2 regions of the Massilia sp. CCM 8734 genome follow, and region 1 is predicted to be linked to the other one. Evidence: riboswitches for the same ligand, from Rfam matches in the RefSeq annotation. Region 1 holds a riboswitch; the other holds the start of a gene.
The links. A riboswitch is a leader RNA that binds a small molecule or an ion and turns the genes downstream of it on or off. The one in region 1 is predicted to bind glycine.

Region 1 (7,683 bases):
TAAAGCGCTCGTCGATGCGCGGGAATTCCGCCGCCAGGTCGTCGAGGATGGTGCGCTCGAAACTATCGCCATCGCTCTCCATATCGAACGTCCAGCGGCACAGGCACGCCGCCATGCCGGCCGGGTCGCCAGGGCTGCCGTCGGCGTTGGGCATGCCGGGTGCGGTGCGTGACTCCATCACATACGCCACGATGCGCCCGCCATCGTCCCAGGCGTTCATCACATGGAACACGTGGCAGGCGTCGCTGGCGAACCAGCGCAGCTTGTCCATCGCTTGACCACGCACGCCGATGCCGACGTGGCTGCGCTTTTCCGCTTCCCATGCGAACAAGGGTAGTCCTTTCATGGCGCGTTCCACGCTGATGGTCAGCGGGGTAACCGGAAACAGCACATGGCGTTCGGTCAGCATGAAGTCGTGCATCATGCTTGCGTAGGGGGCGCGGAAGACGCCTGACGTGGTGACCCGGCAGTGCGCATCGAGCACGCCGTACTGCATGTTGGGCTCCCCCGGACTGTCGGGCAGGTAGGAGAAAAAATGCAGCTCGCCGGTGGCCGGATCGGCCTTGGGATGCGCGGTGAAGCGCCTGTTCACGGCGCCGTCGAAATCCTGGTGCCCCTTCGACGCCAGCGTGTGCGGGTCCATTTCGAACGGCTGGTGCGATTCTTCCAGCGCAAACAGGCGCCCGCCGTGCCAGGCCATATTGGTATTGGCGGTGCCGCTGTTCTTGCCGTGGACTGACGGGTCGCTGGTGGCCGGGTTGCCGAAGGTGCCGAACAGCGCATGGCCGGCGTCATTTTCGAGCTGCCATTTCGGCGTGCGCGCCCAGCGGTTGGCATAGGCCACCTTGCCGTCGTCGATGAAGAAGGCGTGCACCATGCCGTCGCCCGAGAACCAGTGATAGTGGTCGTCGCGCGGCGCGAAGCGGGGGTTCGGTCCGACGCGGTACAGCGCGCCGCGCAGTTGCGGCGGCAGCGTGCCGGCTACCTGCAGTGCGTCGATGTCGCATTCGGTATCGAGGGGAGCGTAGTTCCCCGTGAAGAAATGGCCTGGCATGGTGATTCCTGGTGGGTTTAAAGACTGTGCATGGCTTCGCGTACGTACGCGATCAGCGGCGCGTCGATGCCGGAGCCGGTGCGCAAGCCGGGCTCCATGTCGAAAGCGTGGCGCAGCTTGGCCTGGAGCGCGGGCTGGCCCGCCGCCTTGGCCAGCGACAGGGCCTGCCACTGGCGCGCCAGTGCTTGCACCTCGACGCTGGCGGCCGGCGTGCCTTCGGCCAGGTGATTGCGCAAGGCGCAGATGAGGATGGGCCAGGTGTCGGTTTGCTTGACGTAGTGCTGGCGCAGCAGGGCCATGTCGGCCGGGCTGCAGTAGTTGGCGTAGATGGCCAGGCGCCGGTGCGCCATGGCGTGCGAGATGAACTGCATCGCCGCGCGGTCAACCCCGCTGAGAGTGTGCAGGGTGGGCTCGTTCCAGTTCATGGCGTAGAGCTTCATCAGCATCCCTTCATCGCCGCCCACGCTCTCCAGCAGGGTGGCGATCCAGCGTTGCGCGAACGCGCCGGCTTCAGGGCTGTCGGGCGCCAGGCCCCGGGCCATCAGCTCGTGCAGCGTGGCGGTCAGCTGTGCATTGGCGCCGCCGCTGCCGCTGTGCTGGCGCCGCGTCTTGAGCGTATGCAGTTCGGCGTCGGTGAAGTAGCGTGCGCTGGCGGCCATGCGTTCGAGGGCGGCCAGCCAGTTGTCCATCGACGGCTCGTGGCGCTCGTCGAGTTGCGCCTGCAAGTCGCGCAATTGGCCGTGCAGGGCGCTCGCTTGCGCGATCTGGCGTTCGAGCGACGCGATCTGCTGCGCCACCACCTGCGGCAGGCTGGCGCCGCCGTCGGCCAGCATCGCCTGGATTTGCGTGAGCGGCAGGTCGAGGCGGCGCAGCGCCTGGATGCGATACAGGCGGGCCACGTCCGCGCTGTCGTACAGGCGGTAACCCTTGTCCGAGCGGACCGAGGGCGTGAGCAAGGCGATATCGTCGTAATGGCGCAAGGCGCGCACGCTCAAGCCGCTGCGTTTGGCCAGTTGTCCTATTTTCAGTAGCATGCCGGTTTCTCCATTTGCAAGATGGTAAACCGTCACGTAGCGAGAGGGTCAAGCGCAAGCGCGTCAACAGCCTGCAAAACCGGGGAAAACCCCGGTTTTGCAATTCAGGCCATTCAGGTCGGTCCGTTGATGCTCATGCGCTGCGTGTGCGTCCAGCGATGGTCCGACGCCGACACCGCGGAGTTATAGGTGCGGTAGGTCTGGCCCTCACCCGGCCAAGGGTCCATGATGTACACGTTGTTCACGCCATTGGCCGTCTCGTACCCGCGTCCCACCATGATGTGCCCACCGCCGTTGCTCCAGCCGTAGCGCATCACGAACGGACGATTGGCGTTGATGTCCGATACCACGCTGCTCCATGACGAGGCCACGCTGTATGCGCCGTTCGCCACGCCCCACGCCTTGAGGATGTTCTGCACGCTGCCGTTGGAACCGTACATATTGTTCGGCTGGTTGGCCGGGCTGTTCCAGTTGAAGTAGGTGTTTCCGCAGGCGTAGTTCAAGCCGAACGCCCAGTTTACGATCTGGCACTGGCTCGGTGTCTTCTTGTAATAGTTCAGCACCGCCTTGCTCGACGCCGACCAGCACCACTGGCTGTGTTCCTGGGTCGTCAGCGGCACGCTCAGCGTGCGCCATTGCGCCATGGCTGCCGGCAGCGCCAGCAAAAGTGAGACACCGACGACGATCTTTTTCATATTTGTGTTCATGTTATCTCCTGATTCGTTCTGAGGATGGTCGGCTTACTTCGAAGCGTCCAGGTTCTGCTTGACCGCGCTGCGCAGCGGCTGCAGCAGCTCCGCTTCGTCCATCAGGGCGTCGCCGGCCTTGCCGTCCTTGACGGCGCGCTGTTGCATCAGCAGCGATTCGCGCGCCGAATGCAAAGGTGCATAGCGGGTGCGGCCGTCTTCGCGGGCGACCACTTCCAGCACGTCGGACCGCGCCTGGTAGATGCGCACGAAACGCACATTGCTTCGCTCGGCGTCGGCGTAGTAGCCCATCGACGCATCCACATCCTTGGCCAGCACGGCGGCGCCGTAGGCGACCGTTTCGTAGTTCCCGTTATTGAGTTCCACCGTCGCCATGCCGATCGGACGCCGGTTCAACAGGATGACGAAGCGCCACTGACCGGTCGCCTTGGCCATCTGTTTCATGCTGCCGCGTCCCGCCAGCAGCTCGTTCGGATCGATCGTATAGACCGGGAAGCCGTAGCCGATCTTGGCGTCCTTCAGGTCCTGCATGTCGTTGATGTCGAGCGGGAAGTCGACCGGCGCGCCGCTGGCGCCGCGCACTTGTACCTGGTGCGTCACGAACTGGGCGAAGTCGCGCTGGGCCGCAGCCTGCGCCGCCGCTGCCGCGCGCTTGGGCACCGCTTTGAAGGTGCTGGTCCCATCGGACTGGGCCTGTGCCGGCGCACCGGCCAGGGCCAGGCTGGCGCCGCACAGCAGGGCGGCGAGCATGGGACGGCATGAGAGCATTTTTGTTTGCATTATTGACTTCTCCTCACATAGATTGATACTGGAGCCCCGCCTGTCCAGGCGGGGTGGGTGCTGCGACTGCATTGGCATGCACGCATGCCGGACACCGTTGTCAACGCACATGGTCAGTGCGTCGGAAAATCGAGAGAGCGTTGCATCAAGTCGCCGATCATGTCGGCGGTGACGGCGGACAGGGTCCAGCCCAGATGCCCGTGGCCCGTGTTATAGAAGACGCAGGGCGACTTGCCGCGACCGACGCGCGGCAGCATGGTCGGCATCATCGGGCGCAGGCCGGCCCACGGAATCACGCTGCGCGTGTTCACGCCGGGGAAGCATTCATGCACCCAGTCGATCAGCGGGCGAATCCGGTCGTCGCGGATGTCGCGGTTGAAGCCATTGAATTCGGCCGTGCCGGCCACGCGGAAGCGATCGATCCCCAGGCGGCTGGTCACCAGCTTGGTGGCGTCGTCGAGCAGGCTGACGGTGGGTGCGGCCGCCTGGCTGGCCGCGTCGTTCAGGTTGACCGTGATCGAGTAGCCTTTGACCGGATAGATGTTGACCCGGTCGCCCAGGCTGGCGGCCAGCGCGCGGCTGGCGGTGCCGGCGCAGATGACGATGCCGTCGTAGGTCTCGGTCTGGGTGCGCTCGCCGTCGCCCACGGTCACCTGGGCGTGGCGGCCGTCGGTGCGCACTGCGCCGATCCGCATGCCGTAGCGGCAGTCCACGCCATTGCGGCGTGCGGCGGCGGCCAGGCCCGTGGTGAATTTGTGGATGTCGCCGGTGGCGTCGCTGTCGGTGAAAAAGCCGCCGTAAAAGTCGCCCGCCAGGGTCGGCTCGATGGCGCGCATTTCGCCGGGAGTCACCGCCCGCCGCGCCAGGCCGCCGGCGGCCAGCATCCTGCTGACCTTGGCGGCGTGCTCGAAGCCGGCCTTGTCGCGGTAGATGTGCAGGATGCCTTTGCGCTTGACGTCGAAGTCGATGCCCTCGGCTTCGGCCCACGCGAACAGGTGCTCGCGCGCGGCAATCGCCAGGCGCGCCGTCTCCACGGTGTTCCTGCGGTAGTGGGGAATGGCGGCGGCGAATTCGGCGAACCACGACAGCTTGTGCCAGCTCGGTTTTGGGCTGACCAGCAGCGGCGCGTCGCGCCGGAACATCCACTTCAAGCCCTTGAGCATGGTGGAGCGGTGGTTCCAGACTTCGGCGTTGGAGGCCGACAGCTGGCCGCCGTTGGCGAACGAGGTTTCCATCGCCGCGTAGCGGTGTTGTTCGAGCAGGGTGGTGGCAAAGCCACGTTTGGCAAGGGCGTAAGCGGTCGTGACGCCGGTGATCCCGCCGCCTATTACTGCAATGGTTTTCATGTGTCTTCCAGGTCCGAAAAACGTCAGATAGGAGAGTCCGCGCGCCGCTGCGCGTCGGATACCCCCTCTGTGCTGGACCTGAGAGATTCGCCGGCAACGCGCGATGCGTGGCCGGTTTGCTCCTTCGGTGCACCGGATGACGACTCCCGGTGGCTCTTCAGAGTTCAAATGCGTTATCGGTCCTGGGGCCTGAGAGATTCCGGGGCGGTTGCTCCTTCGGCGCCATCGATCCTTACCTGAGACATTGCGATCGACAGACTCTCCCGATAACGCTTAGCGTTGCGCTAAGTATGCCGTGGGCATATGTATGCAGAATACCGCAGGAATTATCGCCAATACAACCTATTTAAATGATAGCTGTTGTTTCCAAGACAATACCGACAAATTACCGACTGCCGCTGACCCGATCCCAGTCCAGGTCGAACCGCGCCAGGAATTTTTTCAGGCGGTCGGCGTCGTTGGGTTTGCTCTTGGCACTGCGCGAGACGGCGAACAGCTTGCGCCCGGCGTCGGACAAGGTGCTCGACGCGCGGCACACCTGCACCACGGCGGCCAGTTGCAGGGCGTCGAACAGGTCGAGGCCGGCGGCGGCTTCGTCGCCCATTAGCCCGGCGAGGTCGACCTCGGCCAGGGTGGGCGCCGGCGCGCGCGTGTAGTGGTGCCAGAGTTTTTGCAGCCGGGCCACTTCGGCGCTGACGATGCCCTCCGAAATGCCGCCCGCCTCGGCCAGGGTCGCCATGCGCGTGACCGACGCCGACAGGTCGCGGAAGTTGCCGGCCCAGACTGCCTCGGGCGACATCGCAAAGCGCATGTAGCGCTCGCGCGCCTCCTTGTTGAAACGCACCATCTGCCCGTATTCCTGGCTGAACTGGTTGAGCAGGTAGACCAGGTTGGGTTCGATGTCTTCGGGCCGGTCCACCAGGCCGGGCAGGGCGTAGGTCCATAAATTGATGCGCGCGTACAAGTCTTCGCGAAAGCGCCCGGCCACCACCTCGCTTGCCAGGTCGCGGTTGGTGCCGGCGATGAGCTGGAAGTCGCTCTGCACTTCACTGTCGCTGCCGACCGGATGGAAGCGCTTTTCTTCGATGGCCTTGAGCAGCATGGCCTGTTCGTCCGGACCAAGTTCGCCGATTTCGTCGAGGAACAGCAAGCCTTTGTGGGCGCTGCGCAGCAAGCCGGGGCGGTCGGCGGCGGCGCCCGTGAAGGAACCCTTGACGTGGCCGAACAGGGTCGAGGCGGCGCCGTCGCCATGCAGGGTGGCGCAGTTGAGCTCGACGAACTTGCCGTCGATCTGGTGGCGCGTTTTCTTCAGTTCGTAGACCCGGCGCGCGAGGAAGGATTTGCCGGCGCCGGTCGGCCCCATCAGCAGCATCGGCGCGCGCGACTTGATGGCCACGCGCTCGATCTCGTCGATCATGGTGTTGAAGCTGGCGTTGCGGGTGGCAATGCCGGACTTGAGGAAAGCCACGCCTTCGGCTTGCTCGCGCGAAAAGCGCTGGGCGATCTGGTCGTAGCGCGACAGGTCGAGGTCGATCAGCGCGTAGCTGCCCGGTTCGGTGGTGGACTGGCGCCGTGGCGGCGAGCTTTGCAGCAGGCGGCCGGGGAAGAAGCGCGCTTCCGTCATCAGGAACATGCAGATCTGCACGACGTGGGTGCCGGTGGTGATGTGGATCCAGTAATCCTCGTTGTCCGGATCGAAGGGGTAGCGCTTGGCGAAATCGAACAGGGCGCTGTAGACCTCGCCGAAATCCCAGGCGTCGCTGATCGGTATGTTGTGCGGGACCACCGTCGTTTCGGGCGAGACGGCGGCGATGTCGGCCGTGACGGCGTCGACCACCGGGCCGAATTTGCCGCTGTAGAGCATGTCGAAGCGGTGCACGGCGTATTCCTCGTGCTGGGTGATGGCGATGCTTGGGCGCCACTTCTCCCAACGGGCCGGGCCCTTGCCACTGTCGAGCTGGGTGCCGACGAATCCGATGACCACGATGCGTTTCTGTTTCATATCTGTATAAAGTTTTATCTTGTCGGATAATTTATCACGTGCTTGCCAGCTTGTCCATTTCTTGCCGGTTTGGCTTGGCGAATTGGTAATCTTTTTTAAATCAAGGACTTAAGGGGAATTGATGCGGATGGGCTGCGAGCTGGCACGCCCTTTGCAATAGAGGAGATACAAACAAGAAAAATGAGGAAGGCAAAATGGCAAACGCACAGTTGTTCCAGACCTTGAAGGGAATCTTTGTCCCTCGCGCCGATGGTCTTAATTCGACAGGCGCTCCGGCTTACAGCATGACGCCACGGCACCAGCTGGCGCAGTATGCCGCCACCGGATGCCTGAATTCGACCTATTACGTCAATGCGCAATCGCAGTTGGCGACGGTGCTGGAGCTGTGCGAGAAGGTCGACGCCAAATTTATCGCGCAGACCGCGATTTACTGCCGCGAACGCGGTTATATGAAGGATATGCCGGCGCTGTTGACCGCTGTACTGGCCGCCAAGGGCGCGCCGGAACTGACCCCGGTGTTCCGCCGCGTGGTCAATAACGGCAAGATGCTGCGCAATGTGGTACAGATTATTCGCTCCGGCGCGGCGGGTCGTAAATCGCTGGGCAGCCGGTCGAAAAAGCTGGTGCAGCAATGGTTGAACCGCGCATCGGAAAAAGAGCTGCTGGCGGCCTCGATCGGCGCCATGCCGTCGCTGGGCGATGTGGTGAAGATGGTGCATCCGAAGCCGTCGCAAGCCTGGCGTGAAGCGTTTTTCGCCTG
Region 2 (7,683 bases), on a different contig from region 1:
TTCGACCGTCATCACGCGTACGCGCTGGGCGCGGTAAGCTTCGATGAGCTTGTCGGACGAGAGCGAAAACGCTTCCTGCCGCGCCCCGGTCGAAAAAATGTAGAGCGTGCGCAGCGGGCTGATCCAGGCCAGCTTGACCTTGCGGATGCTGCCGTCCGGATCGGTAAATTCGATCCACATATTGCGTTCGAGGGCGTCGACCCCGAGTTCCGCGTCGTCCAGCTCGGCATGGGCGGCTTGTTCGGCCTCGGCCAGCGCTTCGTTTTCCTTGTCCAGCCGGCGCATCGCGTCTTGCTGGGCCACTTCGACGGCGATTTCGAGCTGGCGTTCCGGGGTGATGTCGAGCGGCGCGCGCACGATCGACGCGTGGCACTCGGCCAGGTCGGCGAAAAACTGGATGCGGTCGGCGTCTTGCCACTTGATGACGTCGAGCCATTTGTTCAGGGTTGCCAGCAGGCTCGGCAGCTTGCCGATCAGGTCGCGCCGCTGTTCGTGCGTGATCTTCGGCTTGACGCTCCAGATCAGCTCATCCATGGTCTTGGTGGCGTTGCCGACCGCCCCCGGCTTGTCTTCCTCGACGCTGTAGGCGACCGTCATCACGGACGTCCACTTTTTCTCAAGGAAAGTTTCCAGCATGGCGACCACCTGGCCGCTGCCGACCCGGGCCGCGACCGCGGTCCTGGCCGAGCGCGTGGCGGCGGTGACTTTTTCCTTGCGCAAGGCATCCGCGATCGGGGCGGCAATGGCGGTGGCCGCCGCGTGTTCCTCGGCCTTGATGGTTTCTTCGAGCTCGGCCACCACTTCCGAAAACACATCGGCCGGCTCGCTGCCCTCGTCCTGGCCGCGCCCGACCCGCTCGACGCCGCGCTGCATCACCTGGAACAGCGGATCGTCCGGGCCGGAGCGCTGCTCCAGGCCCATGGTCGACATCAGGTCGATCATGCGGCGCGCCGGGTGCGTTTCTTCGAAGAAGAAATTCTTGTCGGCCAGCGCAGCCTTGAGCACCGGAATTTGCAGCGACTGGATCAGGTCGCGCGAATCCTTGGGAATGTTAGGGTCGAGGAACACCGTCTCGAAAATCTTCGACAGCAGGTCGATGGTGCTCTCGTCGCCACGCGAAAGTGTTCCTTTTGGAATGCTTTCCTTCAAGCGCGGCAAATAGAAGAGGTTCCCCGTTTGGGCTTCCACCGGGGTCGGAGCGACGTTGCTGAACTGGGCCGGCAAGCCGCCCTGGAAACCCTGGAAGCCCTTGAGCGCATCGAGCAGCGAGGCCGGCACCATCACCTGGCCAGCCTCGGCCGAGTGGCCGAAAGCGCCCGCGGCGATACCACCGCCACCGGCAAACTGCGGCGCCGCAAAGCCGGCGCCGGCATGCGCGCCCGGCCCTGCAGCTCCACCATGGGCCGGCGCGCCGCCCTGCCACGGCGCGGGCACGCTGGCCGCGACGCTGTCGGCGCCGGGCGCGCCCTGGAACGCGGCCGCGCCGCTCGGACGCCAGCCGCCGCCGGCGGACGGCGCCATGGCCGGCAGGTCGGGGATCATCGGAATGTCGAACGACGCCGCCGGCGCTTCTTCCTCATCGCTGAGGAACTGGCGCAATTGCTTGGCCAGCTCGGCCTGGCTGCTGGCGCGCGCTTTTTTGGCGGCGACCGCGCTTTCGGTTTTCTTGATCTTGAACGCTTCCACCGAACCGGGCTGCACGTTCTTGTTGATCAGCACGTCGCACAGGGCGTCGTACATCGGCGCGAAGTCGAACAGCAAGGAGGGGCGCAGCATCGGCAGGATCAGGCCATGGGCCTCGATATCCGGTTCGAACTCGCGCCAGGCCTGTTGCAGCGCCGACAGGAACATCTCGGGCCGGAACGGATTCTGGCTGATGCGCAGCACGTCGCGTTCGAGCAGGAAACCGAGCCGGACATTGAGCGTGGCGATCTGGGTCGCATACTGCATTTCGAAGGGGCGGCTGATGGCGTCGAACGCGACCCGGCTGTCCATCTCTTCGTACGGCACCAGTTCGAGCGTGGTTGGCACGCTCGCCAAGGTCTTCTTGGGCGATGGCGCCAGCAATTCGATTTCGGCGCGCATGGAACGCACGATGCCGGAGGCGGCAACATGAAAGAAGGCGTAAGTGTTGTTTTTCAGCAGATTGCCCGACTTCACCCGCAGGAACACCGTGCGCGCATCGAGCGCGGGATCGGTCACATCCAGCAACGCCGCAACGAGACGCGTCGCTACCGCCATCAATTGGTCATTGACGTGCTTGGTCACACTGCCCAGCAGCGTTTCCAGCAACTCGTGGCGTGACGGACCTGTCTTCCTAGCAGCTGTGGAGGGTGAAGGTGGAGCCATTGTCTGCTCGTTCGGGGTTAAAGATCTTTTGCCATAACAAACATTCTCTCACATTATTGCCGACCGGCAACCGGAAAGTTTGAAACAAAGTGTTATTTTTTGTTTAATCGCATGGTGAGTATGCTCATTCTTGCTTTTCCCTCAATAAGAAGCCCCAAATCGTCATTTCGACTGTTGATTAAAAACAAATCCGAGCCTGAGAGTTTCTCTAACATAATAACAATTCCACAGAGCAACCCCTTTCTCAAGGACTACGCCATGATAAGCAGCCGCCGTGCCGACCTCAAGCTGACTCTGACGCTCTGCTTCGCCGTCCTGGTGGCGCTCAGCGCCTGGCTGGCTAGCGTACTGCTGAGCCAGCTTGCCCTGATGGACCCGGTAACGGCACCGGCCGCCCAAAGTTTAGCCGACAATAGCGACGCCCTGCGCTTCGCCGCCTCCGCCGCCATCGCCACCGGGACCGGGACCGAGGCCAGCTACACCACCGCGCGTCTGTGGGTATGGTTTTGTATCATGGCCAACGGCGCCGGAGTGGCCCTGCTCGGCCTGTGGCTCAGGGCCAGCATGAGCGCCCCGGCCGCCCCCGCGCGCCGCTTGCCCGCAACGCTGCCGGCGCCGCGCGGCAATCTGATCGAACGGGCCATGCAAAGCGGCGGTGCGCACGGCGCCTGCATCGACAGCGCCCCGCGCGCCGCCATCCGCGGCCGGCCGGCATCATCGTGCTCAGCGGAGACTTCGGCGCGGCTGGCGCGCATCATCGACAACCTGGCGTTCCAGACCACCCTGCTGGCGGTCAACGCCGCCGTCGAGGCGCAACGCGGCAGCCGCATGCCGCCGAATCGTTAAGACTGTTCCTGTCAGCATTTGTTTCAATTTTGTAGGAACTAATCCTACACGAGTTCAAGGCGCATTCCGATACCTCTTCAACAGTGCGGCTCGCATGATTGTGTCACCGGAAACGCAGACGAGAGCGCCTCTTCAGCTCCACCGGCGAGCACGACATTTTCAAACTTTGAAAAGGAATGAACATGAACTCGAATCAGAAAAGCGGTCAGGGCAACAAGCAAAGCGATAGCTCCGGCTCGAACAAGCAATCGGGCTCGCAAGGCTCCGGCAGCGGCTCGGGCGGCAAAAGCGGCGGCACCCAGGGCGGTACCCACGAGCAGCACGTGGAAGCGGGCCGCCAAAGCCACAAAAATGACGACAGCAATTCGAAACAGTCCGGTTCCGGCTCGGGCAGTAAACAGTCGGGTTCGTCTTCCGGCAGCGGCAGCAAAAGCAGCGGTAGCAAAAGCTGATTAGCGTGACCCCGGCTGGCGTCGCCGGGTTTCCGGGCGGCGCCATGCACCAAACCAACAGGAAGCAATAGAAAGAGTCTGCCTCGGCCTGGCCGTTGACAGGCTCTTTTTTTGCGCGATTGCGGCCCTGGGGCGCACACCGGCCCGGGGACCGGCTGCACCGGCAATCTTAGATATTGCGGATGCGCGCGCCCTTGGGCGGGGAAAAGTCGGCCACGTCATTGACCATGCGCGCCACCTTGGCGTCGCGCGCGGTCAGGTGCAGGTCGGAATACTGGTGGATCGCCCACTGCTCGGGCAACAACTCTATATGCTTGCGCAAGATCGATTCGGTGCGGGCGTCGTCGGCGCGCAGCCCTTCGACAATGATGTTGAGCGCATCCGGACGCGCCCCCGGCGAGGCCGTGGCATGCGACTTGTGCACCATGAAGCGCGCCGTTTCGCTGGCGTAGCGCCGCCTGCCGGACAAAAACAGGATCACGGCGATCGAGGCCACCGCTCCCGCGTTGTACATCACAAACTTGACCGGCGCATTCGACAGGAAGTTGTACAGGCAAAGCCCGTCGCTGACATAGCCGCCGTTCGACTGGATCAAGACGTGCGCCGTTTCGACGCCGTTTTCGCTCATGCCGTCCACCGCATCGAACACGCGGTGCACCATATCGCTGTTGACATCGCCCGACAAAGTGAACCAGGCATCCGTCGATGGGGTCGTTTTTTCTTCGCTCATGGCTGTCTGCTCGCAAAGTAGATGAATTATTTTAACAAATCGGGCCAAGCATGGTTTTCCGCGCATCTCATTCGTGCGCACCCGCGCACGCCCCTGGCAAGGTTGACAGTTCCGCCCTGCTGGCATATCCTCCACAGTCTTGATCGGGAGAGGGCAGCGCAGGCTGCCGCCGAAGGGGCATCACCCAAAAACTCTCAGGCAAAAGGACCGGTCAGGGGTCGGCGGCGCACAGCGCCAACGGCTGAACTCTGGAGAGCGGCCGCGGCACCACGCCGGCGGCCCACCGAAGGGGCAGGCGGAGCATCATCCGCTATCTCTCAGGTATCAAGGACAGAGGGGCGCGAAGCAACACGGAACGGCCAAAGGTACTCCCTTGGGCGCGCCACGTCTGCTCGTCGTACCCCCATTCACTCTGCCTTGAGGATTCCATGACGCTTAAAACGACCCCGCTCAATTCCGCACACCGCGCCGCCGGGGCCAAGATGGTCGATTTCGGCGGCTGGGACATGCCCGTCAATTACGGCTCGCAAATCGAAGAACACCACGCCGTGCGCAGCGATGTCGGCATGTTCGACGTCTCGCACATGTGCGTGGTCGATATCGAAGGCGAGAACGCCCGCCCTTTCCTGCGCGCCCTGCTGGCCAATAACGTCGACAAGCTGCAAGTGGCCGGCAAGGCCCTGTATTCGTGCATGCTCAATCCGCAGGGCTTCGTCATCGACGACCTGATCGTCTACTTCTTCAGCGAGACCTGGTTCCGCCTGGTCGTCAACGCCGGCACCGCCGAAAAAGACGTGGCCTGGATCAGCGCCCAGAACGACGCCACCAAAAGCGGCGTGACGATCACCCAGCGCCGCGACGGCAACGAGCCAATGGCGCTGATCGCCGTGCAGGGCCCGAACGCGCGCGCCAAGGTGTGGCAGGTGCTGCCAAGCACCCAGGCCGCCTCCGAGCCACTGAAACCGTTCAACGCCGTCATCGTCAAGGACACCGCCTTCGGCGACGTGATGGTGGCGCGCACCGGCTACACCGGCGAAGACGGGTTCGAGCTGGCCTTCCCCGCTTCGCAGGCCGAGAACCTGTGGAATGCGCTGGTGGCGGCCGGCGTCACGCCGGCGGGCCTGGGCGCGCGCGACACCTTGCGCCTGGAAGCGGGCATGAATTTGTACGGCCAGGACATGGACGACACGGTCAACCCGCTCGACGCCGGCCTGGCGTGGACCATCGACCTGGCCGCCGAGCGCGACTTCATCGGCAAGACCGCGCTCAAGGCGATGGGCCAGAACTTTCAATTCGTGGGCCTGATCCTGCGCGAAAAAGGCGGCATTTTGCGCGCGCACCAGAAAGTGCTCGCCGCTGACGGCGCGACCGGCGAAATCACCAGCGGCACCTTCAGCCCGACCATGCAGGAAGCGATCGCGCTGGCGCGCGTGCCGATGGGCGTGGCCGTGGGCGACACCGTGCACGTCGAAATCCGCGACAAGAAGCTGGCCGCCAGCGTGATCAAGCTGCCGTTCGTGCGAAACGGTAAAATCCTCGCTGCCTGATTCCTGGCACCTACACTAATGAGCAGTATTTACATCGACCGCGACCTTTTGGAGCAAACACTATGAACATCCCAGCCGACCTGAAATACACCGAGTCCCACGAATGGGTACGCGCCGAAGCTGACGGCACCCTCACCGTCGGCATCACCGAATACGCGCAGGACGCGCTGGGCGACATCGTCTTCGTCGAACTGCCAAAAGTGGGCAAGGTCTTCACCGCCGGCGACGACGCCGCCGTGGTCGAATCGGTCAAGGCGGCCAGCGACATCTATGCGCCTGTCTCGGGCGAGTGCATCGCCGTCAACGACAGTGTCGCCGACGCGCCGGACTCGATCAACACCGACGCCTACGCGGCCTGGCTGTTCAAGCTCAAGCCGAGCGACGCCGGCGCCATCGACGGCCTGCTCGACGCCACCGCTTACGGCAAAGCCACCGCAGAGTAAAAATTCCTGGCCGCCCCGATGACCATCGCGGCGGCCGTCTCTTTTCAGTCCGCCGTCGCGTCCAGCGGCGGCAGTCCCTTTTTCGGCTCCACTACCGGCCCCCACTACCATGACCCGCACCAGCCTGACCCAACTCGAAGCACGCGACTCGTTCATCCCGCGCCATATCGGCCCGTCCACCGCCGAACAGGCAGCCATGCTGGCCACGCTCGGCTATCCGTCGCGCGCGGCGCTGATCGACGCCATCGTGCCCGCCAATATCCGCAAGAAGAGCAAGCTGGAACTGGGCCAGTTCTTCGAGCCGATGCCGGAGCAGGCGGCGCTGGGCAAACTCAAGGCGCTCGCCGCCAAGAACAAGGTCATGAAGTCGATGATCGGCCAGGGCTACTTCAACAGCCACACGCCGGGCGTCATCCTGCGCAATATTTTTGAAAACCCGGCCTGGTACACCGCCTACACGCCTTACCAGCCCGAGATTTCGCAAGGCCGCCTGGAAGCGATCCTGAACTTCCAGCAAATGATCACCGACCTGACCGGCATGGGCATCGCCAACTCGTCGATGCTCGACGAGGGCACCGCCGCCGCCGAAGCCATGACCCTGATCCAGCGCGTCGGCAAGTCGGCCTCGAACGTGTTTTACGTCGCCGACGACGTGCTGCCGCAAACGCTGGAAGTGGTGCAGACGCGCGCCCAGCCGATCGGCGTGGAAGTGCGCACGATCGCGGCGGCCGACATCGGCGCCCTGACCGAGCCCTGCTTCGGTGTGCTGATCCAGTACCCGGGCGTCAATGGCGATGTGCGCGACTACCGCGCCGCCGTCGAAAAACTGCACGCGGCCGGCGCCATGGTCGTCGCTTGCGCCGACCTGCTGGCCCTGACCCTGTTGACGCCTCCGGGCGACTGGGGCTGCGACGTGGTCGTCGGTAACAGCCAGCGCTTCGGCGTGCCGCTCGGTTTCGGCGGCCCGCATGCCGGCTACCTGGCCACGCGCGACGAATTCAAGCGCAGCATGGCCGGCCGCCTGGTGGGCGTGACCATCGACGCGCAAGGCAACAAGGCGTATCGCCTGGCGCTGCAAACGCGCGAGCAGCACATCCGCCGCGAAAAAGCCACCTCCAACATCTGCACCGCGCAGGTCCTGCTGGCGGTGATGGCCTCGATGTACGCCGTCTACCATGGCCCCAAAGGCTTGCAGCGCATCGCCCAGCGCGTGCACCGCTTCACCGCCATCGCCGCCGCCAAGCTCGGCCAGCTCGGCTACGAGATCGTCAACACGACCTACTTCGACACGCTCACCATCAAGAGCGCGCGCGCGG

Region 2: another riboswitch for glycine. It lies ahead of gcvT (glycine cleavage system aminomethyltransferase GcvT); the one in region 1 lies ahead of F2P46_RS32260 (D-amino acid dehydrogenase).

The regions. Positions count from the first base shown of each region.
Region 1 is NZ_WHJI01000057.1:4,079-11,761, reverse strand. Features, by position in the region: gene F2P46_RS32280 (carotenoid oxygenase family protein) at 1-1,054, opposite strand, end outside; gene F2P46_RS32275 (MerR family transcriptional regulator) at 1,072-2,088, opposite strand; gene F2P46_RS32270 (C39 family peptidase) at 2,202-2,795, opposite strand; gene F2P46_RS32265 (hypothetical protein) at 2,829-3,575, opposite strand; gene F2P46_RS32260 (D-amino acid dehydrogenase) at 3,689-4,921, opposite strand; glycine riboswitch at 5,089-5,197, opposite strand; gene rtcR (RNA repair transcriptional activator RtcR) at 5,307-6,923, opposite strand; gene F2P46_RS32250 (RNA-binding protein) at 7,208-7,683, shown strand, end outside.
Region 2 is NZ_WHJI01000014.1:131,502-139,184, reverse strand. Features, by position in the region: gene F2P46_RS15315 (DUF1631 family protein) at 1-2,349, opposite strand, end outside; gene F2P46_RS15310 (hypothetical protein) at 2,608-3,195, shown strand; gene F2P46_RS15305 (hypothetical protein) at 3,378-3,647, shown strand; gene F2P46_RS15300 (ATP-dependent Clp protease proteolytic subunit) at 3,817-4,377, opposite strand; glycine riboswitch at 4,512-4,597, shown strand; glycine riboswitch at 4,616-4,721, shown strand; gene gcvT (glycine cleavage system aminomethyltransferase GcvT) at 4,806-5,924, shown strand; gene gcvH (glycine cleavage system protein GcvH) at 5,987-6,367, shown strand; gene gcvP (aminomethyl-transferring glycine dehydrogenase) at 6,477-7,683, shown strand, end outside.